3 regions of the Microcoleus sp. FACHB-SPT15 genome follow, and region 1 is predicted to be linked to each of the others. Evidence: riboswitches for the same ligand, from Rfam matches in the RefSeq annotation. Region 1 holds a riboswitch; each other region holds the start of a gene.
What was found. A riboswitch is a leader RNA that binds a small molecule or an ion and turns the genes downstream of it on or off. The one in region 1 is predicted to bind cyclic di-AMP.

Region 1 (3,274 bases):
ATGAGTGATATCACCAAAAAATTGCCGGGAAGACCCCGTAGTACTCAATCCCATCAAGCGATGTTGCAAGCAACCCTAGAATTGCTGGCGGAAGTTGGTTTTGAGGCGATGAGTATTGATGCGATCGCAACTCGCGCTGGCGTGGGCAAGACAACCATCTATCGACGCTACAACGGCAAAGAAGAACTAGTTGCTGATGCAATTGAGAGTGTAAGGCAAGATGTTGTAATTCCTGATACTGGTAATCTTTGGAGCGATATTGATGCGTTAATCGAGAATGCTGCCCACACCACGCTTAGTTCTCTGGGGCGACAGACTGTTGCAATGATTATCAGCAGTGCATCAAGCAACTCTCAGTTTGCTGAAATTTACAGGACAAAGTATCTACAACCTCGGCGACAAGCCTTTGCTATTGTGCTGGAACGGGCAAAAGCGAGACATGAAATTCAGGCAGATTTAGATCCTGGGCTAGTCTTCGATGTAATGAGTGGGATTATGCTTTATGCACTAATGTTTCAACCTACTACTGAATCGTGGGAAGGCTACGTTCGTCGTGCGTTAGGTCTGTTCCTGAGAGGGGCTTCTAATCGCTCCTAAAAATTTTACGCCTTGACCTCTTGACAAAAAGATTCAGGAACCTTTAACGTTTGATTTAATTGAACTAGGTAGCCTAATCTTGTCTGGTACTCATACCCATCGTTGTAGAGTAAGAGCCAGCTTAGAGCGGAGGAACCAAATCGTGGGGCTAATCTCATAATTTGAGAGAGACACCTTCCAGTCTTAGCCCGTCAGCTAACTCCGTCGGCATTGGGAGGAGTACCTATGACACAAGCTTGATCTAAGCCGTTGTCTTAAGGGTCTCCTAAGTGTAGGGCTGTAACTTTCAGTTACAGTCTTATGCTCCTGCCTGTCTCATCTTGTAAACCCCTACAGATTAACAAAGGCTAAGACGATGACTTATAAAGAATGGAGTCTGCTCATCAAAAAAGAGCTGAACCGTATCGCAGTTGACTATGTTGACCCGTCAGGACAAGTCTACAGTGAACCGTTCTGCTTTTATACTCTTGATGAGGCATTAAGCTACGGCAAAATGTGCATTGATCGTTCAATTCGCTCAAAGGTATCTGGCAACAAAGGAATTGTGGCTGTTCAAAACTCAGCTATTGGTTAAGTAATCGTTGGGTGTCCTGGGCTTCTTAAGGAAGGGCGTGTGTCTTCTAGGGGAAATGTAGCTAGGTGAGTAAGTCAGTGAATAATCAGGACAGCGATAGAGGCACTTCATTAAAACCGAGGTCAGTGTGATAAAACACAGGTTCTTGTTACCTAAATGTCAATTTGGGCAACATTGTACTCTTGAGAAATTTACATCTCACGAAAGATTTTCTCCCCTCAGGTAAGGTGCTAAGATAGCAAAACCAAATTCAGTAAGTCAGCCTAATCCAGTCTTGCATTTACAACATTCACTAAACTGTAATGCGATCGCTGGAGCGGAGGAACCAAATCTTGGGGCTTATTTCTGACCTTATCTCTTCTTAAAGTAGGAGACAAAGAAGAAAGGGACATCTCTCAGTCCTAGCCCGTCAGCTAACTTCGTAGGCATTGAGAGGAGACTGAAGAGTCAGCATTTTCTACTAATATGCGTGAACTCTTTCAGTGTCCTTGGCTGGTATCTGTTCGCTTCGTTGTACCTGCCTCGGCCTGAGAAAAGGGTTGTAGTAATCTGAACCTCTGGTGTCTGAGGCAGGAAAAGTTGCTGTTAAGTAAAAAAGTCACATGTTCCTGACTCAAAAGCATCTTGTAATCCAAGAAATTGACAAAGTTTTGGCAGATTATCCAGAACACCCTTATCAAGCTGCCTTCTCGATTGAGGAATTACGCCAAAAGTTAGTTAATCATGTTCTTAAGCATATCCCTGCTGACTGCAAGGTTATGGAGATTGAACAGAAACAACTGAAGAAACCAAATTCCCTATTCCTCACCAAGGAACAGCGGTTACGCATTGATGTTTTGATTCGTGGGAGTATTCTGCATCTCCTCCGAGAAAACGCCGACTGGATTGGTCATCGTATTCATCAAGCGAATAACTAATTTAGGAAAATTACGGCTAAAAGTCCACTGAAAACTAGGAGATTCAGACATGATTGAAAAGAAATACCTTTACAACAAAGGGGTGAGCTACAGAAGCTTCTTTGTTTGCCCAATCGAACACTCAAACGGTTACACCTACAGATGTCTTCGTCCTCAAGATAGCCCAGAAATTCAACTGGGAGGGGGCCTGTTTGCCAGTATTGCGGAGGCTCTAGAAGCTGGGAAGCGATACTTAGATCGGGAGTGGCAGTATCAGCATGAACTGAGCCATTACAAGAGATTGTTAGACACTCAGACAATTTCCAACGAAGAGTATCACTTGAATAAGTGTTCCCTTGATCAAGCGATTTGGGGACTATCCTAAGCTAAAGAGCCTTTAAACTGCTGATTTGAGTCATTGGTTGTTTGTACAAAAAAATAAGCTGTTAAGCATTTAAACTGGGTATTAGCAAAACACCAAACCCTTACGCCTGAATCTTGACAGCGAATCTAAATAAGTGATTTAAATGCTGAACAGCTTATAAACAACTAATAACAACCAACCCGAAATCCAATATCCTTTAGGCGTGGGATGAGTTAATGACCAATCGCTGAATCTGGTCAGCATTCAACTGTTCAACATTGCTGAAAACGACAACAGCACCCGCTTCTTTGAGGATTTCCTCATAGGCAGTGCGGCGTTCTCCTGTTTCCTGAACGTGAGGCGGTAGGATACCAACACCAATCCAACGGCGTTCAGGATATAAAGCTTTAGCTTTCTCAATGGTGTACATATCTGCTACGGTGTCCCCCACGTAGATAACTGATATCTCACCGACAACTGGATATCGCTGTTTGATCTGCTCAATTGTTGCGACTAAACCCGTGGGGTCAGGCTTACCTGGAGCATCTTCCATTGCAAGGAGGACTGGCGACTGAAGACCGAGGCGTTTTTCTAATACATAAGTCGCTGAACCTCGTGTCGCACCGCTAAAAAAGCCCCACAAGATTCCTGCCTCTGTTAAGTTCTCTAGGTAGCGAGGCTGTAAGAGCAGTGGTTCAGTGCAGATATATCCTGTCCAATTTTCCGGATTTGGTCCTCGGTAGCGAGACTGAAAGAAGGCAACAAGGGTGTCATAGTCGAGAGCAATTTGCGATCGCTCCTGACCCTGAGCTTCAAAGTAGCGGTAAACTAGCTCCTGAGATC
Region 2 (3,274 bases), on a different contig from region 1:
GTTTAGTCCGTATTTGCGAAAGAAGCCTTTTTCCCAGGCGATCGCAAATGGCGCACAGTCATTAACAGGGACAAATCCTACTGTAAGATTGGGTTTTTCCAGGCTGCTGGGATCTACAACGGGTTCGACGGCTTCGGCAGTTTTCGAGAGTCCGTAGGGTGCGGTAACTCCCTTGATGGCACAAGACGACAAGGCGAATCCTGCTGCCGATGCACCCATTTGTTCAAGAAATCTTCGTCGGTTCAAAGAATTCATGGCGGTATCACTAATGTTGTTAGTTCTTATGATGAATGGCTAGCAGTAACGATTCAGCTATGACTGTAGCTGAAACTGACGCAATGTCAGTGAGGCGTAGTTCTAGTTGGTAGTTGCAGTGGGTCGTCGGTGAGTGGCTAGAGATTCAATTTTGCCCAAAATGTAGTCAAGCACTAGCCCCGTTACACCAATCACAACCACTGCCAAGAACACAGAACTCAAATTTAAGCGGTTCCATTGATCCCAAACGAAGAAGCCGATGCCAATACCACCGGTGAGCATTTCGACAGCGACGATGACTAGCCAAGCAATTCCTAAACTAATCCGCAAGCCAGTGAAGATGTAAGGTAAGCTTGCAGGCCAAATGATTTTTGTAATCTGTCGCCAGCGAGGCATTTCTAGAACGCGGGCAACATCCAGATAATCTTTTTGAACGCTGGATACGCCGAGTGCTGTGTTGATAATCGTCGGCCACAACGAGGTGATAAAGATAACAAAAATTGCTGAAGGTTCTGCCAGGTTGAAGATGGCGAGTGCGATCGGTAACCAAGCCAATGGTGATACAGGCTTAAAAACTTGAATCAAAGGATTGAGAGTTAGCATCGCTGCTCTGGACATCCCAATCAGAAATCCCAAAGGAATTGCCACAGCCGCACCCAACGAAAATCCCAGTAATACCCGCCGCAGACTTGCCAGCAATAACCAACCGAGTCCTAAATTACCAGGGCCTTTCCGAAAGAACGGGTTGGCGTATTCTGCGCTATCGAGAAGCGCTTGCAGCGGGGTGGGCATTAAATCTGTTAAGAATGTTGCAGTAAACCACCACAGCAAAATTACTCCCAAAAACCCTAGGGCAGGCAGCAAGACCACATCTCTTATAAGTACTGGTTTTGCTTTTTTCCAGGTAGCTTGTCCAGCGACAGCGACGATCGCTGCCAAATTTAGCTGAAACAACATATTGCAATGCCTCAGACTCAACAACAGGTACACAAAACTGAGCAGTACCAGCCGGAGAAACTGACAAAATCAAGACATTGCTAAAAAATGCCGATCTTTTCAGAAGTCTCCTCTCAATGCCTACGGAGTTAGCTGACGGGCTAGGGCTGAGAGATGCCCCTCTCTACTCACTCTCTGAGTTAGAGAATACGCCCCCAAGGATGGTTCCCCCGTTCCTTACTTCACCTTGTTTACAGATGAACGTGTTGGCGAAGCTTTTGGATTAGGCTGACTTACTCTAGTTAAGGATGAAGAATAACACAATTTTTCCGGATTCTTGTTCCTTCTAAAGTAATAGTTAACATTAACCGTTTATGCGGCTTAAACCCCCTTAGGGATTGAATTACAAGAGAAATGAACTACTGCCAGTGCCTACGGCTCAGGCAGTTTCCGACTTCACGGGGGATTGCGTCAACTTCGACTTGCGTCCAAGTTTCGGACTCACATCCCCTCCATCAGCAGCAGTCCTAGTTCCTAAGACCGATAGCATTCTGATTCCCTCTGCTCTTATGTTCTGACTAGCGTTCTCGTCCCTATCGTGATGAGTGCCACAGCTAGGGCAAGTCCAAGCCCTAACATCTAGCGGGAGTTCACTGATTTGATAGTGACATTTTGAGCAGAGTTTAGAGCTAGGAAACCACCTATCAATTTCTACCAGTACCTTGCCGTCATGGTCTAATTTGTACTGCAAGAAATTGACAAACATTCCCCATCCCACATCAGAAATAGCTTTGGCTAGATTATGGTTGCGAACCATGCCCTTTGTATTTAGGCTCTCGACTACGATGACTTGATTATCGTCAACAAGCTTACGTGAAAGCTTATGTAAGTAGTCTTGACGGACATTACCAACTCGTTCGTGAACCCTAGCTACTAATCTTCTTGCTTTGTTTCTGGAATTTGACCCCGTTATCTTTCTCGCTAATTTTTGCTGCTTCCTCTTTAGGTTACGCTCGTGTTTGGCTAAATGCCTTGGATTGGCAAACTTAGATGTTTTTATACCATCGTGAACAATGGCGAACTCCTTCAGCCCCAGGTCTATACCTGCAACTTTTCCATTAGTATGCGGGGTTGGGTAGTCACCTTCTAATTCCACCAAGATAGCCGCGTAGTAATTTCCTGACGGATTCTGACTGATAGTTACTGTCTTGATGGTGCCTTCAATCTCTCTATGCAGTTTGCAAGAGACAACACCAACACTACCTGGAAACTTGAGACAACCTTCAACTATCTTGACCGACTGAGGATACTGAATTGACTGCCTATTTTTCTTGGCTTTGAATCGAGGGTATTTAGCCCTGCGTTCAAAGAAGTTCTTGTAAGCCGTCACTAAGTTGAGTGTTGTGGCTTGCAAGACTTGAGAGTAGCACTCACCTAGCCAAGATGTTTCCTCCTGTCTTTTGAGTCCTGGAAGCATTTTGTTCAATGCAACTTGAGTCAAGCCTTTGCCTGTCTCCTTGTAGGTTCCGATGCACAAATTGAGCGCATAGTTCCACCACCAGCGACTACAGCCAAAGTGTTGAGCTAGTATCTCTTGCTGTTCAGTTGTTGGATATAGCCTGACTTTGATGGCTTGGTGTCGCATTGATTTACCTCCTCTTAGTACTATATAGTATTTTTGCTAAGAGGTAAAGCAAGCCAGTACATTGATGAGGACTGGAGCTGGAGGTTTCCTCCAGCTAAGGAAGTCCGTTCGCTCTCATCCCAAGCGTGCCTACGGCTCAGGGGGATTTCTCGCTCACATCTCGTTAAAAAAATCGGCATTCCGCCCGTCAATTCCAAATAAGCGATCGCTAATTAAGTTACTCGTGAAACTCTCAAAGCAAAGTACAACAGCACCTGGCTACTTACACCTCACTAGCGTCAGGCGAATCTTCAAAAATTGCCCCTCGCCGGATTAAATCCAGCTTTGTTTCCTCAGAAATTCCTAAGTTGTTGCCAAATACAGCATTCTTCACGCTAGCACTACTTAAATCAGCGTCAATGAGGTTAGCCCTCAGCAACTTAGAATGGCGCAAGTTAG
Region 3 (3,274 bases), 190 kb from region 1:
TTCGTGGCTCTGGCTCACGATTCCGGACAATCTTAAGAGGATTTTTTCACAAAAAAGAAGGGTTTGACTGCTCAAACCCTTACCCCATTGGTATTTTAAGCTTAAATTATCGCGATCGCATTTGTCTCGCTTCCTTATGACCCTCGCTTCAGAGCATTCTCGACTTGTTGAAATTCCTGCTCCAAGCGTGTCTTCAATTTTTTCGGGAGAGGACGGTTGGGATAAGAGCTGTAATGACCTGCCAGAGAATTTAATGCCGTTCGCATCGTGGTAAAGGAACTGAGTGTTGCGACAGAGCTATCCCGCCGATAGCGAGAGGCAAAGTCATTAATTTTCCCCCGCGCTTCTGCTTGCGCTGCTGCCTTCTCTGGTGCATCTTCCGGTAATTCAATCGCTGTTCTCAAACTCTGCAACAAGGCAAATGTATCCTGACGGTAATCCCCAGTCAATCCCGTGGTACTGCTGTTGGAGGAACATCCCATCAGACCAATGACAGCAACCAAGACAAGGGCAAGAAGACGTGACAAGTAGCGCTTCATATGCATGATTAACGACAAATGAAATTTCAAAATTAGAACTGATCCTATCTTGGATTGGCGCACTCAGGGATCAGTGGAAAGAGGGAGGAAGAAGTGGGGAATGGGGAGTAAGTGCAAAGGAAAAGTTACGTTTATTGAGCTTTCTACCTTTTTGACAAGGTCTGAAGAAAAGCAAAATCTGATACAGCATTGAGGAGAACAGAGAGCTATTAGTGTTTTCATGTTGCATCAGAACACTATTATTGAATTTCCCCGATTTATCCTTGAGGTTCGCCCAGTTTCCCTTCAAATCAATTTGATAATCAGCGCCTGAGACAACCTGATTTGACTGTTAGGGAACATAGATTTATAGACCTCAATTCTTTGGGTAGAAGTATGACCGTCCCATGCCTATACAGGCTTTGCCGTTGGTAAATTGTTTAATCCATGTTTCTTAGCTCAGGCGAATATCGCCATATAAAGTAGCAAATCTTCAGAAAAAGAAATTTTGTGAGATATTGATTTATTTAAAAAATACTAATATAATCATACATAGTAATAAGTCAGCCTAATTTATTTTCTGCTTCAACAAAGGTTCATTTCGCAAGCAGAATCTGGAACGGGGGAACCATTTCCTGGGGCAAATCTTCCAATTTCACTTCGTTCTGAGAACGGGGGAAATAAGGAGAAGGACATCTCTCAGTCCTAGCCCGTCAGCTAACTCCGTAGGCATCGAGAGGAGACTGAAAGTACAACACTTTAGATTTATTGTGTGTTCTCGTCAGTGTCCTTGGCTGGTAACTGTCCGCTTCGTTGCACCTGCCTGTAGACTCTGAGGAGCCGAAATTTTCGTGTCAACTCCTGGGTCTGAGGCAGGGAAGCTACCCATGAGGTGAAAATCTACTATGTTCGTGAATCAAAAGAATCGTATTGCCTTAATTTCTGTTAGTGGCGATCCAGCAGCGGAAATTGGTCAAGAAGAGGCTGGAGGGCAAAACGTTTATGTGCGCCAAGTTGGATTAGCATTAGCTCAGCAAGGATGGTCTGTGGACATGTTCGCCCGTCGAATCAGTCCTGATCAATCCGCTATCGTTCAACATGCACCGAACTGTCGGACAATCCGCTTAACAGCAGGCCCACAAAAGTTTATTGGTCGAGATACTGTCTTTAACTACCTGCCAGAGTTTGTTCAGCAATTTCTAGCATTCCAAAAACAAGAAGGTATTCAATATCCCTTAGTTCATACCAACTATTGGTTGTCTTCTTGGGTTGGGATGGAATTAAAAAAGCACCAACCTTTGGTACAGGTACATACTTACCACTCCTTAGGTGCAGTAAAGTATCGGTCAGTCAGTGACTTACCTGCGATCGCATCAACGCGATTAGCCGTAGAAAAAACCTGTTTAGAAACGGTGGATTCTGTGGTTGCAACGAGTCCCCAAGAAGGGGAGCATATGCGTAAGCTCGTTTCTACTCAAGGAACAATTGAAATGGTTCCCTGCGGCACTGATATTGAGCGTTTGGGTTCAGTTGATCGGCTGACGGCACGGGGTGAGTTGGGGATTCCTGAAGACGCGAAAGTCGCCCTGTATGTTGGACGCTTTGATCGGCGCAAGGGAATTGAGACACTAGTAAGAGCGATCGCATCCTCTAAGTTGCGTGGAACTAGTGATTTGAGATTGATCATTGGGGGTGGTGCTCGTTCGGGTGAGAGCGATGGCATTGAACGCGATCGCATTCAGAGTATTGTTAAAGAACTTGGTATAGAAGCAATTACTACCTTCCCTGGACGACTTACCGAATCCGACTTACCGATTTACTACGCCGCCGCAAATGTCTGTGTCGTACCTAGTCATTATGAACCCTTTGGTCTAGTGGCAATTGAAGCAATGGCTTGTCGGACACCCGTCGTTGCCAGTAAGGTTGGAGGCTTGCAGTTTACCGTCGTGCCAGAAGTCACAGGTTTACTTGTACCGCCCAAAGATGATGCCGCATTTGCCGAAGCAATTGACCGTATCCTCGAAAACCCCGCTTGGGGAGAGCAACTTGGGGAGACAGGTCGTCAACGGGTAGAAATTGCCATGAGTTGGGATAGTGTGGCATCCCGGCTTGGATGCCTGTATGAGAAACTAATTTCTCAAAATGCGCCTGTTTCTGCCAAAATCTCTCAAGTAGCCGCCTAAGAACTTTTAGCGCTGCATACTAATCGCCTAAAAATGTAGGGGCAATCCTTCGTGGTTGCCCCCAAAGCTGACGAGTGAACGCTGATAGCAAAGCTGCTTTATCAGTAGCTTAACCGAAGCGTCCGCTTACATAATCCCGTGTTGCTTCTTCCTTTGGTGTTTGGAAGATAACTTCTGTTTGGTCAAACTCGACTAAGTAACCCTGTTTTCCACCTTTATCAGTTGCTTTGGCATTGAAAAAGGCAGTCATATCAGCTACTCGTGTAGCTTGCTGCATATTGTGAGTCACGATCACAATCGTGTACTTCTCCTTAAGCTGGTGCATCAAGTCTTCGACTTTAAGTGTGGAGATGGGATCGAGAGCAGAACAAGGTTCATCCATCAGTAGCACCTCAGGTTGAATTGCTAGAGCGCGTGCAATACATAAACGCTGTTGTTGACCTCCAGACAGCGACAAACCACTCTGTTTGAGCTTATCTTTTACTTCCTCCCAGAGAGCGGCTTGAGAAAGGCTTCGCTCAACTAATTCATCCATATTGCCTTGATAGCCATTGATACGGGCACCAAAGGCAA

Region 2: it holds a riboswitch for cyclic di-AMP, as region 1 does, so the genes downstream of both, ntrB (nitrate ABC transporter permease) here and H6F98_RS25580 (hypothetical protein) in region 1, are expected to answer to the same signal.
Region 3: it holds a riboswitch for cyclic di-AMP, as region 1 does, so the genes downstream of both, H6F98_RS24755 (glycosyltransferase family 1 protein) here and H6F98_RS25580 (hypothetical protein) in region 1, are expected to answer to the same signal.

The regions. Positions count from the first base shown of each region.
Region 1 is NZ_JACJNU010000062.1:267,427-270,700, forward strand. Features, by position in the region: gene H6F98_RS25570 (TetR/AcrR family transcriptional regulator) at 1-597, shown strand; cyclic di-AMP (ydaO/yuaA leader) riboswitch at 702-822, shown strand; gene H6F98_RS25575 (hypothetical protein) at 953-1,171, shown strand; cyclic di-AMP (ydaO/yuaA leader) riboswitch at 1,457-1,614, shown strand; gene H6F98_RS25580 (hypothetical protein) at 1,774-2,088, shown strand; gene H6F98_RS25585 (hypothetical protein) at 2,138-2,452, shown strand; gene H6F98_RS25590 (TIGR01548 family HAD-type hydrolase) at 2,649-3,274, opposite strand, start outside.
Region 2 is NZ_JACJNU010000038.1:96,177-99,450, reverse strand. Features, by position in the region: gene H6F98_RS13300 (ABC transporter substrate-binding protein) at 1-255, opposite strand, end outside; gene ntrB (nitrate ABC transporter permease) at 358-1,212, opposite strand; cyclic di-AMP (ydaO/yuaA leader) riboswitch at 1,316-1,473, opposite strand; gene H6F98_RS13290 (RNA-guided endonuclease TnpB family protein) at 1,631-2,836, opposite strand; gene H6F98_RS13285 (pentapeptide repeat-containing protein) at 3,099-3,274, opposite strand, start outside.
Region 3 is NZ_JACJNU010000062.1:72,640-75,913, reverse strand. Features, by position in the region: gene psb27 (photosystem II protein Psb27) at 135-539, opposite strand; cyclic di-AMP (ydaO/yuaA leader) riboswitch at 1,115-1,265, shown strand; gene H6F98_RS24755 (glycosyltransferase family 1 protein) at 1,424-2,701, shown strand; gene pstB (phosphate ABC transporter ATP-binding protein PstB) at 2,811-3,274, opposite strand, start outside.